Regions from separate parts of the Priestia sp. YIM B13486 genome, predicted to be linked through region 1. Evidence: riboswitches for the same ligand, from Rfam matches in the RefSeq annotation. Region 1 holds a riboswitch; each other region holds the start of a gene.

Region 1 (9,896 bases):
CTAAAGCTTTCACTGTATCTTTATTTTCGTCGCCTTTGTGAACCGTAATGATGTTTGCATAAGGGTTATTTTCTTTGCTTTCCACTGCGATTGGATCTTTTACTGGATCTAAACCAGCATCGATAGCATAGTTAGCATTGATAACAACAGCGTCACCTTCATTATTTTTGTACATTTGAGGTAGCAATCCGCCTTCAACATCGGCTTTAAATTTTAAATTCTTCGGGTTTTCTACGATATCTTTAATTTGTGCATCTGTTTTCTTTACGCCTGGTTTTAATTTGATTACGCCGGCTTTTTCAAAAATCGATAAAATACGTCCTTGCTCTGCTACTGCATCACGCATAATAACTGTGCCGTTTTTCGGAAGATCTTTTAAGCTTTTGTATTTTTTAGAGTAGATACCGATTGGTTCAATGTGGATGGCACCGGCACTTACAAAATCATACCCTTTTTCACCCTTGTGATCTTTCAGCACTGAATTCATATAAGGAACGTGCTGGAAGTAGTTTGCATCAATTTCATTGTTTGCAAGAGCTGTGTTCGGTAAGATGTAATCTTGGAATTTTTTAATTTCTAAGTCGATTCCTTGTTTTTCTAAAATCGGTTTTGCTTGTTCTAAAATTTCAGCATGAGGCGTATTAGATGCACCCACAACAATTTTCTTTTCATCTTTTGATCCATTGTTAGATCCACATGCAGCTAATCCTACTACTAGCGCAGATGTTAGTGCTAAAGCCGAAAGCCATTTTTTCATAATAAATAATCCTCCCTTTATCTTTTATCAATTTTTGCAGTAATCGCATCTCCAATAAGTTGGATAATAAATACAATAATCAAAATTAAGATCGTAGCAGCTAGCGTTACATCATTATGACTGCGCTGGAATCCTTCTAAATATGCAAGATTCCCAAGACCTCCAGCTCCAATCACACCCGCCATTGCCGTATAGCCGACTAGCGCAATCGTCGTTACCGTCAAACCAGAAATTAAAGCTGGCAGCGATTCAGGTAACAGCACTTTAAAGATAATAGTGCTTGTTGTTGCTCCCATTGATTTAGCAGCTTCAATAACACCTTTATCAATTTCACGCAGACCAATTTCTACAAGACGCGCATAAAATGGTGCTGCTCCCACAATTAAAGCAGGTAACGCTGCATTAGCGCCTAAAATACTTCCTACCAATGCTTTGGTAAATGGAATCAGTAAAACAATTAAAATAATGAATGGAATGGAACGAAAGATATTTACAACTGCTGACACAATGGCATATAAAGGTTTGTTTTGCCAGAGCTGTCCTTTGGACGTTAAAAATAAAAGCAAGCCCAATAAAATACCTAGAACAAACGTGGCTATAACTGAAATAGCCGTCATATATAGTGTTTCATTTGTCGCTTGAATAAAATCATCTAAAATAACGTTCGGAAATAGTTTCTCAAGCATTTGTCATTACCTCCACTTCTACCTGCTGCTCATGAATGTATGCAATGACTTTTTCAACTTCTGTTAATTCTCCGTCTAAATGAACGAACAACGTCCCGTATGAACCTGTTTGTGTATGAGAAATCTTTCCTTGCAAAATATTAATCGTTACATCAAACTGTTTTAAAATCGTTGTGATGAGCGGTTGCTCTGCTTTTCCGCCAACAAACGTCAGCTGAATAATTTGCCCGCTTGGATATAACCCCTGTACTTGTTCAATTGTTTCAAACGTTTCTTCTGGTTCAGAAATCTGTTGAACGAATCGTTTTGTAATCGGCTGCTTAGGTTTTCTGAATACTTCTAGCACTTGTCCTTCTTCTACCACTGCCCCATTTTCCATAACGGCTACCCGATGACAAATTTTACGAATAACGTGCATTTCATGAGTAATCAATACAATGGTTAACCCTAGCTTCTCATTAATATCTACTAACAGATCTAAAATGGAATCTGTCGTTTGAGGATCAAGCGCTGATGTTGCTTCATCACACAGCAATACTTTTGGGTTATTGGCTAGCGCTCGAGCAATACCAACACGCTGCTTTTGTCCACCGCTAAGCTGTGATGGATAAGCATTTTCACGCCCTTCAAGCCCGACTAACTTGATAAGCTCGTCTACTCGTTTCATTCTTTTTTCTTTTGAGATCCCTGCTATTTCTAACGGAAAAGCAATATTTTCTCGCACCGTACGCGACCACAAGATATTAAAGTGCTGAAATACCATACTAATTTCTTGTCTAGCTTTTCTGAGTTTTCCGCCTTTAATTTTTCCAATATCATTACCTGCTACTTCTACCGTTCCTGTCGTTGGTGTTTCTAACCCGTTTAGCAAGCGAATTAAAGAACTTTTCCCCGCTCCGCTATAACCAATAATTCCGTAAATTTCACCTTGGTTAACGGTTAGATTCACATTATCAACAGCTGTTATTTGACCACTTTTGGCCTGATAAATTTTTGTAACGTCTGTTAATGTAATCATATTTCTTCACCTTCTTTAGTAAAAACTTAATTATGTTAGGTTGCCCTATAGGATGAAAAAGCCGTAAAACAATTTTCCCCATCAAAAAAGCCTCTCTGCGCATGACAGAAAGGCTCGATATTTAATCCTTTCTCTCATCTTTCAAAGCGCATAGCTTTGCAGGAATTGGCACCATTTCAGTTAGTCTGACGGTTGCCGGGTTTCACAGGGCTCAGTCCCTCCACCTCTCTTGATAAGAGTTCGCAACAATTATTTTATTTTTGGGAAATATTCATTCATTTATGAACATTCATGAGTGTGATTTTAGCATGTGTCAGATAGGCTGTCAACAGATTTTGTTCTTGGGATAATATCCCAAGATTCCAACAGCCCCAACGGTTCACTCTCTTTCAATTTCTTCATTTTAAACAAACGTTTGATTATCGAAGCTCTTCAAGTACGTGCTCGATGGAATGAAACGCATAGAGTTTTTTTACCATTTCGCCATTTTTCACTTCAATCAAACAAGGTACACTTTCAATTGAAAATATTTCTGCTTTTGAAGGCATATAATTTAAATTGCTCATTCCGATGGTCACACCGGGCAGCATCGCTTCTGCTACGGTTAACATTTTTTTTGCCAGCTGACATGTCCCGCAAAAAGGTGTATGGAAAAAGATAAACGTTCTTTGTCCTTCTTTTAACTGATCGTCAAGCTGTTTTTCGCTCCATTCTTGCATGTTGCTCATTCCTTTTATGTTAAAAATTCTGCATTAACATCGATATTGGCACTCAGTAATACTGTTGCTATGTGATGTCTAGGGGCGGCAGCAACCTCTCGGTACATTTTATCAATATATAGATGCTCTGCTTCCGGAAGCTCTCGTTTAAATTGTTTTCTTAGCTTATTCCCTGAATCATCAGAGTCAACAAGTATGTATACCTCTTTGTTAAACGTACAGTCAATAATTTCATCCAGCTTTGATAAACTAATCGTACCGTTTGTACAGATAATTTCAATTGGTTCTCGAATGATATCTTGGATACGCTTTTTATCTGATTTTCCTTCGACAATAATTACTTTTTCAATTTCAATTAGCCCCATTTTCATCACCCATAATCGTCAGTTGTATAGTAACATCATTTCTTTATGCTATACAATATTCGTTAATGTATCACAGTTCACCTGTTTTTTAAAAGAAATTTGCAAGAAAGAACTGTTTTAAAAAGCAGCTTAGGCCATATTGTTTCCATAAGACAAGAAAAACAGTGGCAGTTGCCACTGTTTAGCACCATCCTGCTTCTTCGTCGCAGTCTGTATATTTTTGCGTTTCACCTTGTTTTTGTACATCCGTATATTGATAGAACTTATTATTTTCTTGCGAATAACCTTCTTCAAAGCGGTATTCATTGCCGCTTGTTCCGTAACTAACTTCACCAATTGGCTGCTTATCAACATATAATTTCATACCGCCGTCATGAAATTTAGCTGTAACGCGATCTGTAACGTCCATTTTTTGTTTTTCAAACATAAAAAGACACTCCTTTAGCTTGTTTACTAATAGAGTGTCCAGTCAAAAACTTTTCATAAAGACAATTTATGGAGGAATATTATCCTTCGTTTGTCATTTCTTCGTATTGCTCTGCTGTCATTAGCTTATCTACTTGAGAAGCATCAGACGGTTTGATTGTAATCATCCATGCTTCTTCGTATGGAGATTCATTAACAAGTTCAGGGCTATCGCTTAAGTTGTCGTTTACTGCTACAACTTCACCGCTAATTGGTGCATAAAGCTCAGAAACTGTTTTTACTGATTCAACGCTGCCAAACGGCTCGTCAGCTTCTACTGTTGCTCCTACTTCTGGCAGTTCAACGAATACGATGTCGCCAAGCTCAGCTTGAGCGAAATGCGTAATACCTACGCGGACAACGTCCCCTTCTGTTTTTACCCATTCATGCTCTTCAGAATAACGCAAATCTTTTGGTGTACTCATCTTAATCCCTCCAAAATATGTATCGTAATTTGTTTATATAAAAAGCGCCTTCAACGTGGAGAACACTTTCTACAACCTAAAATAACTTCCTATTAACAGTGTAACGTAAAAGGTAAAAATTTTCTATTTGAAAACTTACTTCCACACGTCCTCAAACTGCTCTTCTTTGAAGCCAAGCGTTACTTTTTGTCCATCTGTTAGCAGCGGACGCTTAATTAACATGCCATCTGACGCAAGAATCGACAGAAGTTCATCTTCACTCGCACTGCTTACTTTATCTTTAAGTCCTAATTCGCGATATTTTTTACCGCTTGTATTAAAGAATTTTTTTAATTCTAAGCCGCTGTTCTGATAATAAGATTGCAGCTGCTCTTTTGTTGGCGGGTTTTCTACAATATGAATTTCTTCATACGCTACTCCGTTATCATCCAGCCACTTCTTAGCTTTTCGGCACGTACCACACTTTGGATATGAATAAAAAAATAATGACATTTCGTCAACCACCCTTTATTTTAAGCTTTTTTCGTATTTTAACACATCCTTTATCATTTACCTAGATAGAGGCTTCTTAAACAAAAAGGAGCTCGTAAAACGAGCTCCTTTTCCCTTAAACTGTGAACTTCTCTACTTCTAGAAGCGTTTTTGCAATCTCGCGCTTTACACTAATTACATTAATTGGTGTATAGCGAGTTAACTTGCGAAGAGACGAAAGCATGACTCTAAGCGTATCACCTTGTTCAACGCCAATTAACGTTTCCTTTGCATCTGCTTCAATTCGATTAAATGCTTCTTGGCAAAATACTTGCGTATATTTTACCTTCAAGCTGTTTTGATCTGCACCTGTTTTGGAAATCGCTTTTTCAGTACGTAAAACAGTGGATTCCATTGCATATACGTTACTAATCATATCGGAAATATTAACGAGAATTTCTTGTTCTTTCTCTAATTCTTTCCCATACTTCTGTGCAGCTAGACCTAAAAGCAAGAGCGCAATTTTCTTTCCATTTTGCACAAGCATTTTTTCTTGATCTAACGGCTCATTTCCTACTTCCTGCGGCATAAGCATCATCAATTCTTCTTGAAGCGTTTGTGCTTTTTGAAGCAGCGGAAGCTCTCCTTTTAGCGCTTTGCGTAAATATGTGCCTGGTACTAAGAGTCGATTAATTTCATTTGTTCCTTCAAAAATACGGTTAATGCGGGAATCACGATACAGGCGCTCAATTTCATACTCACTCATAAAACCATAGCCTCCGTGAAGCTGCACCCCTTCATCTACGATGTAGTCAAGAGATTCCGTGGCAAACACTTTGTTTAATGAGCATTCAATGGCATATTCAGCAATGGAAGCGGCAATTTGCTTTCCATCTTTTTGCTGTTCTTCTGAAAGCTGGCCCATATGGTCTTCAAAAAGTCCTACCGTACGATAGACGGAGCTTTCAGTTGCATATAATTTAGAAGCCATTGTTGCTAATTTTTCTTGGGTTAATGAAAATTTAGCGATTGGCGTTTTAAACTGCTGACGCTGGTTAACATATTGAGACGTGATTTCTAACGCACGTTTCCCTGCTCCAACTGCTCCAACTCCAAGCTTGTAGCGCCCAATATTTAAAATGTTAAAGGCAATCACATGACCTTTTCCCACTTCACCTAACACGTTCTCTTTTGGAACAAGTGCATCTTCAAGAATCAACGTTCTTGTTGATGAACTCTTGATTCCCATCTTCTTCTCTTCCGGTCCAACCGATACGCCTGGAAATTCGCGTTCAACGATAAAAGCAGAAAATTTATCGCCGTCGATTTTCGCGTACACGACGAACACATCAGCAAATCCGGCATTTGTAATCCACTGCTTTTCTCCATTTAACACATAGTGTGTGCCTTCTGCGTTAAGGCGAGCTGTTGTGCGAGCACCGAGGGCATCGGAACCAGAACCAGGTTCTGTTAACGCATATGCTGCTATTTTTTCCCCAACTGCTAAAGCAGGTAAATATGCTTGTTTTTGCTCTTCTGTTCCAAATAAGACGATTGGCAATGACCCAATTCCTACGTGAGCACCATGAGTGATGGAAAATCCGCCTGCTCGAGACATTTTTTCAGCAATTAAAGCCGAGGTAATCTTATCTAAACCGAGTCCACCGTATTCTTCTGGTACATCTGCACCAAGCAAACCTAATTCACCAGCTTGTTTTAATAACTTTACAGAACGGTCAAACTCATGCTTTTCTAAATATTCCACTTGTGGAAGGACTTCATTTTCTACAAATTCATCTGTCGTCTTGGCAATCATCTTTTGTTCAGATGTATAATCCTCCGGCGTGTAGACGCGGCTTGCATCGCCTTCTTCAATTAAAAAGCTTCCACCTTTAATCATTTGTTTTGTTTTATTTGACATGTTCATATCCCCCTTTGAAATGATTATGCTAACAATTCAAATACACCAGCAGCTCCCATTCCTCCGCCAATACACATCGTGACAATTCCAAACTGCTCATTTCGACGCTGCATTTCGTGCATTAAGCTAATAGTCAGCTTAGCTCCGGTACAGCCTAATGGATGACCTAAGGCAATAGCGCCTCCGTTTACATTTACTTTATCTTCATTAATATTTAATTCACGAATAACGCCAAGTGCTTGAGAAGCAAATGCTTCATTTAATTCAAACAATCCGATATCAGAAAGCTCCAGCCCTGCTAGTTTAAGAGCTTTGGGAATGGCAGCTATCGGGCCAATCCCCATTACTTCAGGCGGAACTCCTCCAACTGCAAATGAGCGAAACTTAAGCAAAGGCTTTAACCCTTCTGCTTCAGCTTGCTCTTTATCCATTAGAAAAACGGATGCAGCTCCGTCACTTGTCTGCGAAGAGTTTCCAGCTGTTACGGATCCTTTAACCGAAAAAGCTGGACGAAGTTTTCCTAATACATCCGCAGTTGTGCCAGGACGAACTCCTTCATCTTGAGAGAACATCAGCTTTTGTTCACGGAGCTTATTGTTTTCATCCACTTTTCGAAGCGTCACTTCCACCGGAACAATTTCGTCGTTAAACTTCCCTTCTTGAAGTGCTTTTGCTGCTTTTTGATGGCTGCGTACAGCAAACGCATCCTGGTCTTCACGTGAAATGCCGTATTTCATCGCTACTTGTTCTGCTGTATGTCCCATGCCCATATAATATTCCGGCGCATTTTCAACCAGCTGAACATTTGGACGCGCTACGTTTCCAAACATCGGAACAAAACTCATTGATTCTGCTCCTCCAGCTAACACTGCTTTGGCTTGCCCTAGCATAATTCGTTCTGCACCGTAGGCAATACTTTGCAAACCTGATGAACAATAACGATTAATCGTTATTGCTGGCACCGTATAAGGCAAACCCGCAAGAGCGCCAATATTTCGAGCCATATTCAAACCTTGTTCTGCTTCAGGCATCGCACAACCAATAATTAAATCATCAATTGGTCCTTCGTATCCGCCTGCTCGGCGAAGAGTTTCTTTAACCGCAATGGCTCCCAAATCATCAGGCCTAACACTTGCCAGTGAACCTTTTTTTGCTTTTCCAACCGGTGTCCTAGCACCTGCTACAATAACTGCTTCTCTCATTTTTTCTCCCCCTTAATTACGCAGTGGTTTTCCTTTAACTAACATGTGCTGCATACGTTCTTGAGACTTCGCTTCTCCAACAAGGCTTAAAAACGCTTCTCTCTCTAAGTCCAGCAAATACTCTTCATCAACTTCCGAACCAAACGCTACACGTCCTCCAGCTAACACAAATGCTAACTTACTAGCAATTTTATAATCATGTTCTGATATATATCCTGAATACTTCATGGATTGAGCTCCTAGCAGCAACGTTGCATATCCTGTTTCTCCAACCACAGGAATTTTAGTTCTTACAGGTGGTTTATAGCCCGTGTCATGTAAAGCAAGGACTGAGTTCTTCGCATCATTCAGCAAGTGATCTCCGTTTACGCTGATGCCATCATGACGATTTAAAAAGTTTAGCTGTCTAGCTTCTGCAGCAGAAGCAGATACTTTTGCAGTAGCAATTGTTTCAAATGTTTTATTGGCAATTTGCTGAAGATCGAGCGTTACACCGTTAGGTAAACCATTTAGCTGTTTGATATAAAGCTCCTTATTACCTCCTCCACCAGGAATGAGTCCGACTCCTACTTCTACAAGGCCCATGTAAGTTTCAGCAGAAGCTTGAATTTTAGCTGACGGTAAGCAAATTTCTGCTCCGCCTCCAAGAGTCATCGCAAATGGAGCTGCAACAACCGGCTTTTCATTGTATTTCACCTTCATCATTGCCTGTTGAAATTGTTTAATGACAAATTCAATTTCAAAATAATTGTCATCTTGTGCTTCCATTAAAATCATAGCTAAGTTAGCGCCAACGCAGAAATTTTTCCCTTGATTTCCTATGACCAGCCCTTTATAGTTCTTATTCACTTCTTCAAGAGACTGATTTAATAAACTAATAATATCTAGCCCGATTGCATTGTTAGGAGAGGTGAACTGCAGGCACGCCACATCATCTCCTAAATCAATTAAACTCGCTCCGCTGTTTTCTAAAATGACATTATTTTGAGAACGTAAAGATGACAGGTGAATCACCTTTTTATTTTCTTTTACCGCTTTATACTCTTCATCTTCGTAGTAAAGCGTTTGACCTTCCATTTCTTTATAGAAGCTTGTAAATCCATTTTCCTGCATTTGTTTTACCCACTGCGGAACTGCTAAACCAGACTGCTCCATCTTCTCAATTGACTTTTCTAAACCAATTGCATCCCACGTCTCAAAAGGACCCATTTTCCAGCCAAATCCCCACTTCATAGCTTGATCAACGGCCACGATATCGTCGGCGATTTCATTTTTTAACTGTGCTGCATATACAAGAACGGGACTGATCACATTCCAAAGAAGCTGTCCGGCACGATCATCAGAATATATAAGCGCTTTCATTTTATTTTGCAGCCCTTTTGCCTGCTTGCTTAATTCGGTAGAAGCTGTTTTTAACTTCTTTCTCTCGACGTATTGAAGTGTACTAGGATCAAGTTCCAAAATTTCCTTTCCTTTCTTCAAAAAGAAGCCTTGCCCTGACTTGCTTCCCAGCCAGCCATTTTCCTGCATTTGTTTCATAAATAAAGGGACATCGAACACTTCTTTTTCTTTGCCTTCTACTTTGTCAAATACATTATTAGCCACATGAATAAATGTGTCTAGACCCACTACGTCTAGTGTTCGAAACGTTGCGCTTTTTGGTCTTCCAATTAAGGGGCCCGTCACAGAGTCAACTTCTCCCACGCTGTAATTGCCTTTTAACATTTCTTGAACGGTCACAAGTAAACCGTACGTACCGATACGGTTGGCGATAAAGTTAGGCGTATCTTTTGCAATAACTACTCCTTTACCTAATACATCTTCACCAAACGTTTTCATATATTCAACAATTTCTGATTTTGTGTCA
Region 2 (9,896 bases), on a different contig from region 1:
GTCTTTTGGAGCTATTGGAGACGTTGCGTTTTGGGCAGCTGTCTTTTCATTAACAATGGTATTGATTTTTGAAAATATCGGTTTGCTGCATGGTCAGCTAGGTATGATGAATCAAGATAGCAAATTTCCGCGGGCCTTTCAAGCAACAGCCGCCTCAGCTTTGCTAAGCGGCGTGTTTGGAACAAGTCCAACGGTGTCTTCTGTAGAAGGAGCATCTGGTATTGCAGCTGGAGGGCGAACGGGTTTAACATCGCTGATTACAGGAGTTTTATTTTTAAGTTCACTTCTGTTTATTCCATTTATCAAGCTGGTTCCAGATAGTGCTATTGCACCTATTCTTATTGTTATTGGAGCATTGATGATTCAAAATATCAAAAACATCAATTTACAGGACTTAACAGAAGGTTTCCCTGCATTTTTAATTATTGCGCTTATTCCTCTTACGTACAGCATTGCTGATGGAATTGCATTTGGGTTCATTGCGTATCCACTGCTTAAATTATTCCTTGGTAAAATGCGTGAAGTATCGATGTTTATGTATGTAAGCGCGCTGTTGTTTTTCTTGAATTTTGTGCTGCATTATATTGCTTAAAATAGACAGCTGAGTACTTTTGCTCAGCTGTTTTTTGTGTTTGCGGTAAAGAATCCTCTTTTTAGATATCATACTCTGTATTTCGTGTCCTTTGGCTAACTTCCGCTTCTAAAATGACGTTTCCTGCGTAAAGTAGTACAGAAGTCGGAGGGGGATATAAGGGGGAGAAAATGATGGGAATTAAATTAATTAAAATATCAGCCGTTTATTTTGGACTTGGCATCATATTGGGGTATTATATGTCAATTGTTCACAGCTACGCTTTGACTCCTGTTCACGTGCACATCAATTTATTAGGATGGACGTCGCTTACGTTAGCGGGACTTATTTATTATTTGTTTCCTGCGTTTAGCGAAAGTAAATTAGCCAAACTGCACGTATGGTTGCATAATATAGGATTACCGGTCATGATGATTGGTTTATTTTTCATGATCGTACTAGAAAACCAAGCTTTTGCACCCGTAGTGGCAGCAGGGGCAACACTTACGGCTATTGGCGTTTTAATTTTCGTATACCACATCCTTAAAAATTTGAAATCTGAACGATAAACGAAGAAGGTCGTTGACGATGACTGCTAATTTCAAAAGGAAAAAGAACCAGCTATAGCGAATATACATGTAAACAAGGTGAAAGTGTGATTTACATAAAGGTGTGCTAGGCATCTTTATAAGGAGGGGTAAGCTGCAAGGATTTCTAGCTCTTATAAAAGCCAATAAAAGGGCTGATTATAAGTTTCTTGCGGCGGAGATACTATGGGAGAACATCAACAATTAGTGCGTGTTAGGGAGCTAGCAAATGAAATTATTCGACTTCGTCTTCAAGACCGTACGACTTATGACGAATTAGAGTTGCAAAATAATGTAGAGTTGTTGTCTCGTTCTGTGGTTGACTTAGTAAACATTATGTTAGCCGAAGATGTGGATTCGTCTACGTCTTTAAAAGCTACAGCTTCTAAAATGAAAATGGTGTATAATAACATGCATCAAGCTGAGAAAAAAGATTATTTGCATTTCTAATTGCTAGGCTCCTTTTCGCCACAAACGAAATGGAGGTGTACGAGGCAGATGCTATCGTCACTAACGACTTCTGAAGCTATTGTAGCATCCGTTCTTGCACTGGTTGTCATTGCCGTTTCCATTATCTTTTTTGCCACTCTTATTATGGTTGTTGTTCGACGAGAAAGAATCAGCAGCTTGGTTAATCACGGAGAGCATGCAGATGGAAAGCAAAAAAGCTTAGGTGAATTTTTTCGTTCTTTACGGAAAAAATAACTACCGTTTTCTTATTAAATAGATAAAAGCGGTCAATTTAAATGTTGACCGCTTTTTTTAGATGGTTTGCTTATTTTTTTCTAAAACAATACCCGCTGCTTCACTAACAGATGACACAACAGCAGAGGCGTGGCGCTGCACAGCTTCAGGGGCTGTAGCCATAGCGAAACTGTTCGGCGTTAATTGAAACATAGGAATATCATTAAATGAATCCCCCACACATGCAATTTCCTCTGGTTTTAGCTGAAGATGATTTAATAAAATTTCAATGGCATTTCCTTTGCTGATATGTTTAGGCATAATATCCAAACACTGCTTGGCAGAAATATATGTATCAATATAATCACCAAACTCTTCGTTCACTTCTTTTTGCAGAGCTACCATTTCATCATGATCTCCAAGAACCGTGATTTTAGATGGAGAAAGAGCATGACCAAATGAATCCGTCATTTCAATTTGTTCTTCGATAGGGAAAAACATGTGAGTTTCAATCGCTTCAATAATTTCATTTCGCTGCTCTACATAATTCGTGTCGTTTGAACAGACAAGTGTGATACGGTTAGGATCTATCGTTTTTTTATAAAGTTGAACCGCTAAATCATCTTCAAACACTTTTCCATGAAGTTCTTGATTTTCTTTGGTCCACACAAATCCTCCGTTTTGGCTAATGCGATGAAATGTATTATTAATATCAGTAGAAATCTTTAAAATTTCCGTATCCATTCGTCCAGACGCAAGACAAACCTCTACTCCTTGGCGCTGAAGTTCACTAAGTGCGTCTGCATTATGCTGTTCTACGTATTTTTCTTCGTGTAAAAGAGTGCCATCTAAGTCGCTTACAAATAATTTAATCATTGCTTGAAAATTCCTTTCCCTGAAAAATTTGCTGTGACAAGAGCGTTACAAATTTATTACATTCCTTATTCTATCAGTGTTTCCCAAGAAACTCATAAAAAAAGCTCAGACCGGCGGTGAATTCAAAGAGATTAAGACATAACTGCATCAATTTTTTCCGCAGGAGTCTTTGCCTTGCCTTTCAGTCAACAGTTAGAAACAGCTACATGAAATCCAGTTCACGATCACAATGAAAAAAATCCGAACGCAGTTGATTCTCAATTAAGAATCTGGATTTACGGTTCGGATCTTTCTTCAGCTAAAATCCATTTTTCGCAGCCTTTTTTTCAGGTTTGTTCACTGTAAAAAAACAGCCGCGGTCTAAAAGACCGCGGCCATATTTTACAATACGTTAAAATATTTCGCTTCAGGATGTGCAAAAACAAGGGCTGTAACAGAAGCTTCTGGTTCCATCATGAAACCGTCTGTTAACTGAATGCCGATGTCTTCTGGTTTAAGTAATTTAAACAGTTTTGCTTGGTCCTCAAGGTCTGGACATGCAGGATATCCGAATGAAAAACGCTGACCTTGGTATTTGGCTGAAAAACGCTCCGCCATTGTAAAGTCAGGCGAATCGGGGAATCCCCAGCGGTCACGAATTTGCTGATGAACACGTTCTGCTAATCCTTCAGCTAGTTCAAGCGCAAGAGCTTGGAACACGTGACTCTTTAAAAACTCGCCGTTTTCTTTGAATTTCGCCGCGCGTTCGCGAATGCCTGTTCCTGCTGTTACAGAGAAGAAACATACATAGTCCATCTCTTTTTCTTTAGGCTTTGCAAAATCAGATAAGCACAAGAACTGTCCTTTTGCTTGTCGAGGGAAGGTAAAGCGTTCAATTTCTGTTTTTTCATCAGCAGGATCATAAATAATTAAATCATTTCCGTCTGCTTGAGCAGGGAAGAACTGATAAATAACCGCTGGCTTAATTAAGTTTTCTTTTAGTGCCAGTTCGAGCAGGTCATCAACGGTTTCTTTTAATTGAACAGCACGCTCATCTTTTTCAGCAAGCAGCTTATTCACTTTTCCTTTTAGTCCTAAGTGATGGCCTAAAAGCATCTGCCAGTTAATATACGGAAGAACCTGTGCCAAATCGTAGTGTTTAACAACGTGGCGCTTTAAATCAGTAGGTACAAAAACAGGAGCGTCCGTTGAAATGGCGGATCTTTCTAAAACAGCCGTAGCTGCTTGAGCGGTTTGAGGCTGGCGTTCTCGAACCGTTACTTTCTTTTCTTGCCGCGTTTTTAAATCTGCTAAAAGCTGAATAACTTCTTCTTTGTTCTGCAGCTTATTTGCTAACGCTAATCCGTCCATCGCATCTTTGGCGTAGAGGACCGCACCTTCATATTCCGGGGCAATTTTAAAGTCAGTAAATTTACGGGAAAGGGCAGCGCCTCCTACCATAATTGGAACATCAATGCTTGATTGCGTTAAATCTTGGGCAGTCAAAACCATTTGCTGAGCTGACTTTACTAGAAGACCTGACAGGCCAATGATGTCTGGCTTTTCTTCTTTTACTGCTTCAATCAGCTGCTGGGGCGTTACTTTAATTCCTAAATCTATTACTTTAAAACCATTGTTGCTTAAAATGATGTCTACTAAGTTTTTACCGATATCATGCACGTCGCCTTTAACCGTTGCAAGAATCACTTTGCCTTTTCCAGAATCATTTTCAGTTGCTTCCATATGAGGTTCTAAAAAGGCAACGGATGCTTTCATCACTTCCGCACTTTGAAGCACTTCTGCTACAATCAGCTGGTTGTCATTAAACAAACGTCCAACTTCCGCCATGCCCTTCATAAGCGGTCCGTTAATAATATCTAACGGATCATCATATTGAGCTAAAGCCTGTTCTAAATCAGGAAGCAATCCTTCTTTTGTACCTTCGACAATATACATTGCCAATCGTTCTTCGAGTGTTAACGTAGAAATTTCTACTTTTGCTTCTTTCTTTTTATCACGATAAAAGTCGGTAAACGTGCTTAACGTTTCATCAGTTGTGTTAAATAACAACGCATTAGCAAGCTCAATTTCAGCTTCTGGAATAGAAGCATAGCGCTCTAACTTTTCGGTATTAACAATGGCATAATCGAGTCCAGCCTGCGTACAGTGATAAAGATAAACCGCATTTAGTACTTCACGTCCGACTGGAGGAAGACCGAATGACACGTTACTTACGCCAAGAATGGTCAGGCAATCAGGCAGGGCTTCTTTAATCATTTTAATTCCCTTAACTGTTTCTTCAGCAGAACCAATATATTGTTCATCACCAGTCCCTACAGGAAACACAAGAGGGTCAAAAATAATATCTTTTGGATTAAAGCCATGTTTTTCAACAAGCAAATCATGTGAGCGTTTAGCAATCTCTACTTTTCGTTCTGCAGTAACGGCCATGCCTGTTTCATCGATTGTACCCACAACCAGAGCTGCACCGAATTTTTTTACTAGCGGTAAGATTGCATCAAAACGCTCTTCACCATCTTCTAAGTTAATGGAGTTAATAATGACCTTACCTTGCGAGTATGTTAAAGCTTTTTCAATAACTTTCTCGTCCGTTGAATCGATTACAAGAGGAACCTTCACTTTTTTTACAACTTCTTGAATAAATTCCTCCATGTCTTCCATTTCTTCACGGTCCGGATCTGCCAAGCAAATATCAATAACGTGAGCACCATTTTTAACTTGAGCACGCGCAATTTCAGATGCTTCTTCAATTTTTCCTTCCGCAATCAGACGCTTGAACTTGCGAGAACCGATTACATTCGTACGTTCTCCCACAAAAAGAGGGCGCATAGAATCGTCATATACAAGCGGTTCAATACCGGTTACAGCATGGTTATGCTCGGAGCGATCAAGCGAACGGGGCGCAACCTCTTTTACCGCTTCCGCCAGTGCTTTAATATGAGCAGGCGTTGTACCGCAGCATCCGCCTACAAAGTTCAGCCAGCCTTTATCAGCAAACCCTTTAATTTTTTGAGCAAGCAGCTCAGGGGATTCATGATAATTGCCTTCTTCATCCGGAAGTCCAGCGTTTGGATAACAGCTAACTGCTGAAGTGGCTAGGTCTGAAAGAGAGCGAATATGATCCGTCATAAATTCAGGGCCTGTCGCGCAGTTAAGTCCGACTGAAAGAGGCTTCATGTGTTCCAGTGATAAGTAAAAAGATTCGATATCTTGACCAGCGAGAGTTGTTCCCATCGGCTCAATTGTTCCTGAAATCATAATAGGAACTTCGATTTTAAGTTTTTCAAACGCAGCTGTAATGCCTAAAAATGCGGCTTTTACGTTCAGCATGTCTTGACAGGTTTCGACTAAAAGCAAGTCAACGCCGCCGTCTAACAAACCTCGAGCTTGCTCTTCGTACGATTCTACTAACTCAGGGAATGTAATACCTCCGGTAACAGAGAGAGTTTTAGTGGTAGGACCGATAGCTCCAGCTACGAACCTAGGCCATTCGGGAGTTGAATATTTATCGCGGGCTGCACAAGCAAGCTTCACAGCTTCGATATTCAATTCATACGCCAAGTGACCTAAATCGTATTCATCAAGTACGGTAGATGTTGAGCCAAACGTATTGGTTTCAATGATGTCAGCACCTGCTGCAAAGTACTCTTCATGAATGCGCTGAATCACATGAGGCGCTGTTCGAGTCAAATATTCGTTGCAGCCTTCATATTCTTCGCCGCCAAAATCTTCAGCGGTTAAATCAGCATCTTGAATCATCGTTCCCATTGCTCCATCGATGACGAGTATTCGCTTCTTTAGTTGTTGTTCGATAAGTGAGCTCATTTATATCTTCCTTTCTGATGTAACAAGTTGCTTGTCATGAATATAGCGTGTTAGAATTTCGGTCATTTCATAGCGCATAAACGGCGTAATTAAGTAAATACCGTCAAATAACTCATATGCTGTATCAATTAAGTTTTTTGCAATCGCAAGACCTTCGACTTCACCGCGGATTCGGTCATTTCCCGTTGCATCCATGCGTTCTAGAATATCTTCTGATAATTTAATTCCAGGTACTTCATGGTGAATAAATCGAGCATTTCTTGCGCTTGTTAACGGCATGATACCGATATATACCGGTGTTGTTAAATGTTTGGTTGCTTCATATACCTCTTCAATTTGCTTAGTTGAATAGAGAGGCTGAGTAATGAAATAGTGAGCCCCGCAGTCGATTTTCTTTTCCAAACGCTGAACGGCTCGGTCTAAGTGACGCACGTTTGGGTTAAAGGCAGCTGCAATGGAAAAATTGGTTTTTTGACCAAGTGGTTTGCCGGAATAAGATAGTCCTTCATTAAACTGAGCGATTAAACTAATCAAGTCAAATGAAGATAAATCGTAGACCGAAGTGGCGCCAGGGAAATCGCCAACTTTTGACGGATCACCGGTAATTGCAAGTACTTGATTCATTCCTAGCGTATGAAGTCCCATTAAATGAGATTGAAGTCCAATTAAATTTCGGTCGCGACAGGTAATATGAATAAGCGGTCGTGCTTTTGTTTCTTGCTGCATCAGTGTTGCCATTGCTAAGTTGCTGATGCGAGGTGAGGCAAGAGAATTATCAGCTAATGTAATAGCATCTACGCCGACTTTATCAAGTGCTTTTGCGCCTTCTAAAAATTTCGTCGGACCAAGCTGTTTAGGCGGATCTAGCTCGACGATAACCGAGCGGCGCTTCTTCACAATTTCATGCATATGAGGTTTATCCTGCTGCTCACGCTCTTGAACCGTAACGGCAGGTCTCATTTTAACAACTTTGCTTGTAATCGGAGGCAGGTCTTTTAAGGCAGATGACATTGCGCGTACGTGAGCTGGTGTTGTACCGCAGCATCCTCCAATTAAGCGAACCCCTTGTTCGCGGAATAAACGCGCGCTTTCTACAAAGTAGTCTTCATTTGTTTCATATTCCAGCTTTCCTTCCACATACGCCGGAAGGCTGGCATTAGGGTAAGCAGATAAGAAAGCACGATCAGGAAGCGGTACTTCTTCAAGAGACTGAATCATATGATAAGGACCTAAACGGCAGTTTAGCCCGACAACATCTGCTCCCAGCGCCTCTAATTCTTTTAATGCATCTGCTAAAGGACGGCCATCTTGCAGTACGCCAATATCATGCAGGGAAACGTGAGTAATAATAGGCTTATCCGTTTCTTTTCTTGCCAGTGTAAGAACGGTTTTTAATTCTTCGAAATCATAGTATGTTTCAAACAAAAGGCCATCCACGCCTTCATTTAAAAGCCAAAACATCTGTTCACGAATGCTTCGCTTAACCTCTTCTAAACTAATAGCGTTTTTTTGGAAAGAACGAATTCCGCCGAGTGTACCAACCACGTAAGCTTGATCTTTTGCAGCTTGTTTCGCTAATTTTACACCAGCAACATTGATGTCTTTGACTGAATCTTCTAATCCATAACGGGCAAGTTTTTGATAATTAGCAGCGTACGTATTTGTTTGAATAACGTTTGCACCAGCTTCTACATAGGCTCTGTGAATACGAGAAACCTCTTCTGGTTTGGTGATGTTTAGTTCTTCAAAACAGCTGTCAATACCGTGTGAGTAAAGGAGGGTACCAGTGGCACCATCCCCAATTAAAATTTTAGACTTTAAATCTTCAAGTAACCCCATGTCAAAACCTCCTTAAATTGTTCCGCTTCTATTTCACGAGTGATTCGTTTTATGCAATATGCCGATAAAATAGAAAAAGTCTTCTTAAGAAGAAGACTTTTTTCGCCTTCTTATCTTCCAAGCAATAAATTGCTTGCTGGATTTAGCACCATGTCTCTAACGACTGGTTGCTGAGGTTTCAAAGGGCCAGTCCCTCCACCTCTCATGATAAGAATCAATTGTATATAATTGAAACATATTTTTTTAAATAGAAAGAATACTTATTTAATAATTTATCTGATTTTTAGAAATTATACAACAGTAAATTGTGAATTTCCAGCAAATATTGAGGGAAATTTAAAAGCTAAAGGGAAAATATCCGTATATTTTGTTTGAAAATGACTGTTATGTTAGGGGTTAAGGAGTTTTTTGTGAGAAATACAAAAAGAAAATGAAAAAAATAAACCAAAAGGCACAAGCACTGGGATATGCGTAGATTTACACGTAAAAAGGCTCGTCTTTTTTTTATCGTTTCTACATATAGTGAACTATGAAGGGTAGAAGGGTGATGGGCATGAAAAGGTGGAAACTCACGCTGCAGGTTGCTGCTACGTATGTAGGCACCGTTGTAGGAGCCGGTTTTGCAACAGGCAAGGAAATCGTTCAATTTTTTACACAGTACGGGGAACTTGGAATGGTCGGAATTTTGGTCAGCGGCTTGTTTTTTATTTGGCTAGGTTCAAAAATGATGCTGCTTTCGCACGCAATTGGGGCTTCTTCTTATCAGCAGCTTAATACATATTTATTTGGTGATGTGCTTGGAAAAGTGGTAAACGGTGTAATGATTGTCATTTTATTTGGAGTAACTTCAGTCATGCTAGCGAGTACGGGAGCAATAGGAAAAGAACAGTTTGGGCTGTGGCCTCCTGTTGGAATGATTTTTACAATTGTTTTAACTTATATATTTATCGCAAAAGGAATTAACGGTATTTTAATGGTTAATTCTCTTGTTGTACCGATGATGCTTTCATTTGCTTTTATCATCTTTATGCCGAATATCAGCTATTTCTCACTGATTCAAACGAAGCCGGATTTAACGCTCGTCACGCAGTGGAAGTGGGCGGTTAGTCCCTTTTTATATATTTCCCTGAATCTAGCTTTGGCTCAGGCCGTTTTGGTCCCATTAGGAAGCTCGGTGAAAGATAGGAGCGTGATTACAAAAGGGGCCTTAATAGGAGGATGTGTACTTACGTTTATGCTTGTTTCTACTCATCTTGCCCTTTCCAATTTGCCTTATTCATTTCAACTTGATATTCCGATGAGTGCCGTTGTTAAAAATATCTCAGCGTGGGTGAATGTTTTATTTACGGTAGTTGTGTTGGGCGAGATTTTTACTACATTGATTGGAAATGTATTTGGCATCGCTAAGCAGCTTCAGTCATTTCTTCCCCTCAATGACAAACAAGCTTTTGCGTTTATTATCTTGGCTTGCTTTATTATTGGGCAATTCGGATATGCCCAGCTTCTTGAGTTTT
Region 3 (9,896 bases), on a different contig from region 1:
CCATGATACATTAAAAAAAGTTGGAGAACGTCCATTTTTGGTTGAATTGGATCACGCTCTAACACCGCAACAAATTACCGTACAAGGAGCTTTTTTTAAATTCAACAAATAAACATCCGCGGACGGATGTTTATTTGTGTGCTTCTTTTATAGCTTGATAAATGAAATGAGGCAAAATTTCAAAGGAATACTGAACGTCTAATCTTTCGGTCCATTGATGCGCATCTCTTCCCAGCGGTCCAATGTTCAGCACCGGCATCTTCAGCTCCTCTAGCTCTTCTAACGGGATATGATACCCTTTATTCCATAGGGGCATATTGGCTACTAACGTGTTAAATGTATGAAGCGGATGCTGCAGGCTGGCATAGCTTAAATCCGAAATTCCGCCAAAATAGCTTTGTTCAACTAGCTCCAATTGGAATTGCTCTTTGGCAGTTGCCTGTACGTTTGACAAAATCTCTTGTACAAACGGATCATCATGTGAACAAACGGCCGGATAAAAAGGCGGCGTAAAAAATAAGACCATCATCGGAGCTGCTTCTTTACATAAACCAGCTAAAGAGTTTACTAATTTAATGGTTTTATTTCTGTCATCCTCCTCTTGTGCCAAAAGTGCTGCTTCCATTTCGTGCACATATTTTTCGCCGTGCTGTTTGACTGCATGAGTATAAAGTTCTTCATACGTCCATACGTTCACGTCAAGAGATGAACCCTTCATTCCCTCAGCGTACTGCCTAGCGGCTTTATTATAATGTTTTTTTACATTCAAAGCCGCTTTGTCAGCCGATTTCAACAGCAGATCTGTTACTTCTTTAAGAGAGCGGTTTAACATAAATAAATTAAATAATACAACGGCAGAGTGCGGAACTTGAACTGAATACTCTTCTTTTAAATCTTTTTGTATCAGCACCGTAGGAGGTGGACTCGTTTCATCTCTTACTTTTTCGCAAAAATCAACGTTTAATTCTATTTCTTTTGTTAAATAAGAAGCTAGTAAATTAGCATTTAAACCAGCTAGCGGTTCCCCTACATGAGTTTCTTTTCCATAACACAAAAAGCTTGGCATGATTTTTCCAATCGATCCTGAGTACACATAGTTCGTTTGATCTCCAGGATAGCGGCTGAACACCGGTTCTGCATTTAGCATGAGAGAAAAATCCAGCTGATGTTTGCGGGCAAGTTCTAAAAGAACAGGCACTGCTTTTCTCATCCCAAGCGAATTTACTTCTTCATCCGGTACCGACAGCAGCAGGATGTTTCCGTCAAACTCTCCGTTGCATGCTCGTTCAACCATACTGATATGCAAGGCAATGCCTGCTTTCATGTCCATCGTTCCTCGGCCAAAAAGCCAGTCTCCTTTTATCATATCTTTTTGTACGTGCGCCGGAACTTGTTCCATATGGTTATAAAAAGTACTCGTTAATGTATCAGCGTGAAAAGCATCCTTTTTCCACTGTCCATAATCTTGTACATCCACTACATCGTAATGACTTACTAGTACAACTGTTTTATTCGTATTTTTCCCTTGAACAAAAGCTGTGACAATCGATCGCCCGTCTCCTGTTGAATGAAGCTCGACTTGCTCGTTTTTTTGAAAGTAAGGCAGCTTCAATAAATACGACGCTATCGATTCAGCCATTTCCACTTCTGCCATCGTTCCTGTCACGCTAGGTATAGAAACCAATTCGCTTACAAGTTTTTTTAACTGTTCTTTTGTTTGATACAAAGATGTTTTGTTCGACATACCCTTCATCTCTTTCCTTTTTCTAAATTTTCTATCAAACAAAACCATTCGTCAATCCCTTTGACAGAGACCCTTTCATTCTATCCCTATGTATCATAGTATGGCGCTGCCTTTATGCACATGATAAAAAAAGAGTGCGCGGCTAGGGATAGCACCGCACACTCTTTTTTTACTTTTGGTCATCTTCTAAAAAATCTAGGATACGATCAATAAGCTGTTCGCTTCCTGCATCGTTTCCGTGTTCAAGAGACATTTCCATTTCAATGCTCCTTTCATAAAATATTCTTGTTTTATAACATACCACAATTCATTTCGAATGTAACCTTTAATTTGTGTAAAAATTTCGACAATTTATGATTAATTTTAAAACCTAGTGAGTATTGATTATACCCACCAGATTCTTTGCTTGTCAAAAACCATGCTTTCTATTTAAAAACACTTAAAAAATAGAGGCGCGAGCAGACTTCTTCTATAAAAGACAGCCTACTCGCTCAAGCTTGGAACAGCATGATGAATAAATTTCTAGTTCATTTGCTTTTTGTATATCTTTAATATCTATGCCTACAGCATATGTACGAACATGGTTTTCGACCACAATTTCATAAAATGTTTCTAACTCACGATAAGCTACTTGATAATGCTTTCCTAATAATTTCACTGCTTCCTTTAATGCTTTCTCTCCTGTATGTGCTGCAACTGCTGTATGACTCATAAAACCCTCTCCTTTTAGAAAAATAAAAAAAACTCATTTTGCTTTGATGCAAAATGAGTTTTTCACCCGTTTTATCACCCAAAGCACATGCTTTGCTGGTAGGAGCACCTTACATTCGTAGGTTGCTGTGGAGTCAAAGAGCCAGATCTCTCGTCCACTCGTGATAACTTTTTAATTTAAAATTTATTTTATCAAACAATTCCATCCGCGTAAATAGAAAAATAAAAATATTTTAATTTTTTCGGTAATGGAATGAATTCAAAAAATGAAAGCTTAGATTAGCAAAATAAGAAGCTGCTACAAGTAATGCCTCTTCATTTAATGAAAAAGAAGGATGGTGCCATTCATATTCTCCAGCTGTACCCATCCATACAAAAAATCCTGGTACATGCTGCTGATATACGGCAAAATCTTCTCCTCCAGGCGATTGTTCAGCTTCTACGACTTGATAACTAAGATCCTCTGCCGCTTTAATAGCCAGTTTTTCCAGCTTATCATCATTGTTGACTACAGGAAGATATGGATACCATTTAACGTCTACTGAAGCCCCGAAAGCTGCGCCAATCCCTTCAGCAGTTCGTTTCATAAGAGCCGGTATTTTTTCTCTCGCTTCTTCTTGAAAGGTACGCACCGTTCCTTCAAGCGTTACTTTGTCAGGAATGACGTTCCACGAGCTCCCTCCGTGGATTTGAGTTATGCTGACAACAACATTTTGAAAGGGGCTGAGATTACGGCTGACAATGGTTTGTAAACTAGTAACAATTTGACCAGCAGCAGCAATCGGATCTATTGTTTTTTCAGGAATACCCGCGTGACCTCCTACTCCTTTGACGTCAATTTCAAAACGATCAACGCTTGCCATTAAAGGTCCCGGTTTGATACCAATGGTTCCTACAGGAAGATCCGGTTTGTTATGCATCCCAAATATCGCTTCCACTCCTTCGAGCACACCTTTTTCAACTAGCATTTTTGCCCCTGAAGCCGTTTCTTCGGCTGGCTGAAAGATAAATCGAATCGTACCGCAAAGCTCCTGCTGACGCTCTTTAAGAAGGATAGCTGCTCCGATTATAGAAGCCGTATGAAAATCATGGCCGCACGCGTGCATAACACCGTTCACTTCAGAAGCAAATGGCAGATTGGTTTTTTCTTCAATTGGCAGCGCATCAATATCAGCTCGAATAGCGATAGTAGGTCCCGGCTTTCCTCCTACAATTTCTGCTACTGTCCCTACGTCTAATTGGAATGCATCCGCTATAGAAATATCATAGTGCTTTAACCACTTTTTAATACGTTTAGTTGTTTCATATTCTTTCATTGAAAGCTCTGGAAACCGGTGCAGCTCACGGCGTATGTCTATTAACTCATTTAGTAGTAATTGGTCTGTCATATTTATCACTCTTTCACATTTCTTAATTTGGATCACTTCTCTATCTTTTACGACAAAGAGTGTACCTTATTGAATTTTTTATAAAGAAATACGGTCGTATAACCTTCTGCAAGGCGCTTTTCTTTAGCTTGAACATATCCTTTTCGTTCATACATCTCAACTAACCAAGGATGTTCTTTTGCTGTTCCTAAAGACACACCTGGTGATTTAAACATATTTTTTATTATCTCTTCCTCTACTAGATGCAGCAGCTTAGATCCAACGCCTTTCCTGGCAAACGACGGGTCTACTGCAAACCACCAAAGATGCGGAACAGCAAACGGACCTGGATGTTCTCCCCAAGGCATTCGTATAGACACAGTTGCAGCGATTCTTTTATCTTCTTCATATACATAGCAAAGGTTTTGAGAAATATTTTTCTTAACGAGGGCAAGATCAGCAGTAGCTGCTAAGAAAGGAATGCCTAGCTCTCGAATAGGCTTATATGCTTGTAGAGTTAAGTTCAATAAGTTATCTGCGTCGTCATTTGTTGCCAAACGGAATTCATTTTTCATCTCTTCGTCTCCTTATGTAGTGCTTAAATATTTTATTTAACTTATAAGTTTACTAAGAATTAAAAAAGACAGACTGCCGCCTTGCGTACTCACTATACAACTGCTTTTATAACGTGTCAATTCTATTTATCGTTTTCTATAAAGGGTATAAATAAAACAAAAGAGATTGAGACATAACTAAATCACTCCAAGCTGACGATGAAGAAATGGGATACATGAGCTGGACTGTTTGTTACACCGCTGTCGATTTCTGTGCAAACCTTCGCTTTCCGCAGGCGGCAGCTAAGCCTCCTCGTCACTTATGCTCCTGGGTGGCTCACCTCTTCCCCTTTTCCTTTTCCCCCAGAAGTCTTCATCTTGCCCTCCAACCAGTAGCTAGAAGCACCTACATACATGAAACCTACGTCCAACATAACCATGAAAAGATCTGAACGAAGTTGGATTCTCTATCAAGAATCTCCATTCATCGTTCGGATCTTCCTGCAACGAAAATACTTTTTTCACAGCCTCATTACGTATATACCAAGATCAACTTCAGGATTCACTTACCGTAGCTTTTAAAGTAGCTGCCAACACCACAAGTTCTTCTATAGATGCTAACTCCTCCTGTGAAGCCGCAGCTACTTCTTCAGCATAAGCAGCTGCTTGTTTAGCAACCTCTGAAAGGCCCATGACAGACTCCATTACCTTGAACGAATACCCATCAATCTCTCCTGTTGCCTTTGTCATTTTGTTCATTTGTTCTTGAGCAGCAAAAACATCTTCCATGATTGTGGAAAATTGTTCATTTACATCTTCGACAGTGGCAATACCAAGTGTGACTTCTTCTGTATTGACTTCCATGTTTTGATAAGCCTGCTTTGCCTGCGCTTCAATTTCTTTTAACAGATGACTGATTTGTATAGCGGACGTTTTAGATTCTTCCGCTAGCTTACGTACTTCTCCTGCTACTACAGCAAAACCTTTTCCATGTTCCCCAGCTCTTGCAGCTTCAATAGCAGCATTAAGTGCAAGAAGATTTGTTTGTTCAGCAATTCTTGTAATCGTGTCAATAATTCGTCCAATCTCTGTAGAACGATCTTCGAGTCCCTTTACTTCACTAGTGGATATCTTAACTGATTCATAGATTTTATTCATTTGGTTCGTCACCTCTTTCACCGAAACATTTCCAGTGGAAGCATGTTCAGAGGCTCTGTTCATCGATTGCTGTACCCTTGAAGAATGATCAGTCATTTTCTGAAGGAGCTTGGCCATATCCACCATAGCTTGCTCGGTTTCAACCACATTTAGCAACTGCTTATCAGAACCCGCAGCAATTTCTTGAATCGACATCGTAACTTCTGTCACAGCTGTTTTTGTTTCCTCCATGCTTGCAAACAGTTGCTCTGAGGAATGACTGACCGTGCTCTTTGTTTTACTTATTTTCTGACGCAGCATTCTCATGTGAATCATCATTTCATTAAATGAAGATATGAGTGTACTAATCTCATTTTTCCCTTTCAAAGGAGCAAGATCTACAGATAAATCACCGTTTGAAATCCCTTTCATTGTTTTTGACAAATTTTCAACCGCAATTATGTAGCGACGTATGATAAAATAGAACACGGTAGTTGTAAAAGAAACAAACAGAAATGTAATCACTAGCGTAATCGAAGCTGCTTGCTCTTGTTTCACAATAAGATAATAATTTGTTACTTCAATTACAGTAGATGTTATGGCCATCATGGCTGCAATCATACATAGCATTTTCATGCGTAAACTTTGAAAAGCTTTTTTCATTTTTTCATCCCCTATACAATCTAAAGACATAGAATGTCTAATCTATATTAGTAGTATCGGCATATTTTTATATTTTTTTGTAAAAACTAAAGAAGAATTGAAACAATTATTATTGGCGCTTTTCCACTAAATATTGGAATACATTTCATTCTGCAAGGCGCTGCAACAGCAGTTGATAACTGTCTGATTATTCTTTCATTTGACCAAACTCTACCTTTGCTTATAAAATGAAGATTTGTAGAAAGGAGTACGAAAAATTTTATGTATACGTATCAAACAGGCAATCAAACAATTGACTACAAAATTGAAGTCGTTCCAAATAGAACCGATATCACGGTGCAAATTTGTGACAAAGAAGGGGTAAAAGTTATTATCCCAAGAGGTCTTAATGAAAACAATGTGCGTTCAATCATCGCACGCAAAGCAACATGGATTTTAAAACAACTAAACGGTTCACAGCCAGCTGAGGAAAAGCCAGCTGCTCCAAAGAAAGAAGCAGTAAAAAAAGAAACAGCTAAAAAAGAGGCTCCTAAAGCAGCAGCTTCTGCAGCTAAAACTGGTTCTTTTGAAGAGGGAGACAAATTCCCTTACCTAGGACGTCAATACCGCTTAAACATCGTTCGTGGAGATGTAGCAAAGGCTGAAATGACATTCCGTGCAAAATTCATTGCTACAGTACCTGAAAGCTGGAACGAGCAGCAAACAAATGAAGGTATTGGACAACTATTAACAGAATGGTACCAAGGCCGCGCAGGTGAAAAATTCCAAGAAGCTTTGAAATCTGTTAAAAAAACTGCAGACAATGCTCCTGAATCTGTTAAGTGGGACGAGTTAGGTGAAGAATACGCTACGACTCAAGATAATACAATCGTATTAAACTGGCGTTTGCTAACAGCTCCTCTTGCAACAATTGAATATGTCATTGCTTCTCAATTTACAAATGCAGATGAGTTATTCGAAGATGCAGCTGAACGCAAACAGTGGTTAAGCGATAACACCCTAAACGCATTTTAAGTTTATACATAAAAAAAGCACGCGGCGAACGCGTGCTTTTTTTATTTGGATAGAAGTACCCGAATAATCTCACTGCTCAAAAATTAGTTAACCTGATAGGTTCATTCAAGCGCAGTTTATAAACCAATATATAATATACATATTTAAAGTTTTATTAATCTAATTTTAAAAGCAGTAAGTAAGAATAAACTGATTCTATAAAAAACTGCTTTCTATCCTTTTAATACTTTAAACGCTTCTCTTACTTTTCGTGCAAAATCTAACGGTGGTTCTACGGATTCAAAATGCACATACATTGCTCTCGGCTCTTCAAATAGCCAATGGTTGTGAACGGCCGTAACCTTAATATCTCTTTTTCTAAGCTCCGTTAATAATGGATTTACCTCTTCTTGCAAAAGCACGGTTTCACCTAGATTTAGCGCTCTTCCCTTGCTATCTAAATCTTCAAAAGTAAAAAATTGAGGAGTAACTAACGGAGAGCGTGTTGGACGCCCTAAAATTTTAAAACGAATCGTCCGAAATTTTTGTACCAAACAAACGCCATTTTCATCTAAACTGCCTTGTCCACCTAGAATTCTCGCAAACTCCTGACATAGACTCTTTTTATTTTCCCAACTCATTATGCTGACTTCCTCTCTTGTAATAACTTGTCCTACCTTAATAAATATATGTGAAAGTTATCAAGTAGAAACGGCAAACACACAGGAAAACTACCCATTTTATAAATCCTCATTATCAAAAGTCATATTTATTTTTCTTTGTTCATATCAATAGCATGTATTTTTGAATTTAACTAAACAGAGAAATTCAAATGTCCATTTAAAAAATTTACTTAAACAGTTTTTTAAAATTGAATTTATAGGGGGAAGTAAAATGAAAAAAATAGGCAAAGATGATTTTATTTCAGGGTTTGTTCCTCATCATAATCATGGCTCAGTGGACTACACTTCTGTTGCGTCAGGACATGTCCATCAGTGCCTCGATGTAACGTCTCCTCCAATTCAAAGCGAGGATGGAAGCCACATTCACTATACAGAAGGCTATGTTGTTTTTGAAGACGGACATACACATCATTACAAAGCCTACTCTGGTCCCGCTATTCCCATTGGCAACGGTATGCATGTTCACTATTATGACTTTTATACCAGTGAAGACAACCAGCATCGGCATCATGTCAAAGGTGTAGACCATCCTGCTCCGGGCGATAGATAATGAAATAGTTTAATGCAATTAAGCCAAAGTCTCAGCTTCTGGACTGATTTTCATCTTGTGTTTATACCCCTTTATTAACAGTGAGACCTTTAATAGATAAAGGTCTCTTTGTGCATATATGAGTTAAATGCCAGTCTCTCCCTCTGCTTAAGCAAAAAAGGATACGCGAGCTCTTTATTCCAAAAGTTCGACATACCAGGTCTTTGGACATGTCAAAGTTTCTACACCAATCGATATATTGTGTTTTAAAAGAAAGATATATATAATCAAGAAAATGTTTGATTTTGTTTAAATGTGGATACGTATACCTATAAGCAAGATAGCAAACACTTAAGATGAGTGGTTACGCTATAAAAGTTGTAATGACCCTGTAAAGAAAGGAAGTGCAGCTTATGAAAGGACAGAGCTTTTTTATTTTAGGACTTATATTTGCTCTTATCATTGCTGTTTTAGCTGTAATTAACAACGATCCTGTACAATTCAACTATGTATTTGGTTCACAAAAATGGCCTCTTATTTTAATTATCTTAACAACAGCCGTGTTTGGAGGAGTTGTTGCTGCTTCATTGAGCTTTGTAAAAATTGTTCAACTAAGAGGACAAGTGAAACAGAAAAACAAGCGAATTGCTGAGCTGGAAGAAGAAATCAAGCAGCATAAGCCTGTTGAGCCTGTTGTGGAAGAAGAACCAAATCAACCAGCTACTCGAACTGAGCGCGCTCAGTTATAATAAAGAAGAGCCGTTATTCCCTAGAATAACGGCTCTTTTCATTTTTTGTTCCCTCATGCATATTTTTGGCATACACGCATAAACAGATAGATATGGAAAACTTTAGTTCTGAATGGTACAATCAACACTGTTATATCTCTATGAAAAACTTAAATTGACAGTCTTACCGTTAAGAAGGTGTTCATCCATTATGGTCAATAAAAAAATAAAGCGTGAAATTCTTACATACATAAGCGTCATCCTCGGCACCGTTTTGCTTTCTGTTGTCGTTCAGCACTATTGGTTTCAGCCCTACACTGTAAAAGGCGATTCTATGAAGCCTATTTTGCACGAAGGCAATCGAATTATTATTAACAAACACAGCAAGCTGGAGCGCTTTGACATTGTCGTTTTGCAAGCTCCCTATAGCAGTGATTTTCTAGTAAAGCGCATCGTCGGCTTACCAGGAGAAACGGTCGAATACAAAGATGATGTTCTGTATATAAATAACAAAGTCAAAAAAGAACCGCATCTTCATAAATATTTATCCAAAGTGCCCGCTTACGAGCGATTTACTGAAAATTTTTCCACGTACGAACTGTCTCAAGACGGCACGATACCCGATGGATACGTATTAGTTCTTGGTGACAACAGACGCATTAGCCGAGATGGCAGACATTTTGGCCTCACTCCGATTTCTTCGATCATGGGAGAAGTCAATATGAAATACTGGCCTTTAAAGGAAATAACTTTTATGCATTAACACATAAAGAAGAAAGCTCAAAAG

The links. Region 1 has a riboswitch for S-adenosylmethionine ahead of ACFX4G_RS15055 (methionine ABC transporter ATP-binding protein). Riboswitches for the same ligand answer to the same signal wherever they lie in the genome.
Region 2: linked by a shared signal. The riboswitch ahead of ACFX4G_RS17790 (bifunctional homocysteine S-methyltransferase/methylenetetrahydrofolate reductase) and the one ahead of ACFX4G_RS15055 (methionine ABC transporter ATP-binding protein) in region 1 are both predicted to bind S-adenosylmethionine.
Region 3: linked by a shared signal. The riboswitch ahead of ACFX4G_RS25970 (hypothetical protein) and the one ahead of ACFX4G_RS15055 (methionine ABC transporter ATP-binding protein) in region 1 are both predicted to bind S-adenosylmethionine.

What each region holds. Positions count from the first base shown of each region.
Region 1 is NZ_JBHZOZ010000005.1:65,092-74,987, forward strand. It holds gene ACFX4G_RS15045 (MetQ/NlpA family ABC transporter substrate-binding protein) at 1-757, opposite strand, end outside; gene ACFX4G_RS15050 (methionine ABC transporter permease) at 775-1,443, opposite strand; gene ACFX4G_RS15055 (methionine ABC transporter ATP-binding protein) at 1,436-2,461, opposite strand; SAM riboswitch class I at 2,593-2,700, opposite strand; gene ACFX4G_RS15060 (thioredoxin family protein) at 2,881-3,180, opposite strand; gene ACFX4G_RS15065 (toprim domain-containing protein) at 3,195-3,545, opposite strand; gene ACFX4G_RS15070 (YusG family protein) at 3,727-3,972, opposite strand; gene gcvH (glycine cleavage system protein GcvH) at 4,052-4,435, opposite strand; gene ACFX4G_RS15080 (arsenate reductase family protein) at 4,571-4,927, opposite strand; gene ACFX4G_RS15085 (acyl-CoA dehydrogenase family protein) at 5,043-6,827, opposite strand; gene ACFX4G_RS15090 (acetyl-CoA C-acetyltransferase) at 6,851-8,029, opposite strand; gene ACFX4G_RS15095 (3-hydroxyacyl-CoA dehydrogenase/enoyl-CoA hydratase family protein) at 8,042-9,896, opposite strand, start outside.
Region 2 is NZ_JBHZOZ010000006.1:240,525-250,420, reverse strand. It holds gene ACFX4G_RS17820 (NCS2 family permease) at 1-592, shown strand, start outside; gene ACFX4G_RS17815 (cytochrome-c oxidase) at 766-1,140, shown strand; gene ACFX4G_RS17810 (hypothetical protein) at 1,345-1,608, shown strand; gene ACFX4G_RS17805 (hypothetical protein) at 1,657-1,863, shown strand; gene ACFX4G_RS17800 (Cof-type HAD-IIB family hydrolase) at 1,921-2,718, opposite strand; gene metH (methionine synthase) at 3,100-6,543, opposite strand; gene ACFX4G_RS17790 (bifunctional homocysteine S-methyltransferase/methylenetetrahydrofolate reductase) at 6,544-8,382, opposite strand; SAM riboswitch class I at 8,490-8,596, opposite strand; gene ACFX4G_RS17785 (YkvI family membrane protein) at 8,936-9,896, shown strand, end outside.
Region 3 is NZ_JBHZOZ010000017.1:19,170-29,065, forward strand. It holds gene ACFX4G_RS25960 (VOC family protein) at 1-112, shown strand, start outside; gene ACFX4G_RS25965 (M20/M25/M40 family metallo-hydrolase) at 131-1,744, opposite strand; gene ACFX4G_RS25970 (hypothetical protein) at 2,214-2,456, opposite strand; SAM riboswitch class I at 2,525-2,626, opposite strand; gene ACFX4G_RS25975 (M20 peptidase aminoacylase family protein) at 2,689-3,843, opposite strand; gene ACFX4G_RS25980 (GNAT family N-acetyltransferase) at 3,891-4,397, opposite strand; gene ACFX4G_RS25985 (methyl-accepting chemotaxis protein) at 4,932-6,176, opposite strand; gene ACFX4G_RS25990 (M48 family metallopeptidase) at 6,438-7,190, shown strand; gene ACFX4G_RS25995 (DUF1259 domain-containing protein) at 7,403-7,810, opposite strand; gene ACFX4G_RS26000 (YmaF family protein) at 8,064-8,402, shown strand; gene ACFX4G_RS26005 (LapA family protein) at 8,795-9,130, shown strand; gene lepB (signal peptidase I) at 9,321-9,872, shown strand.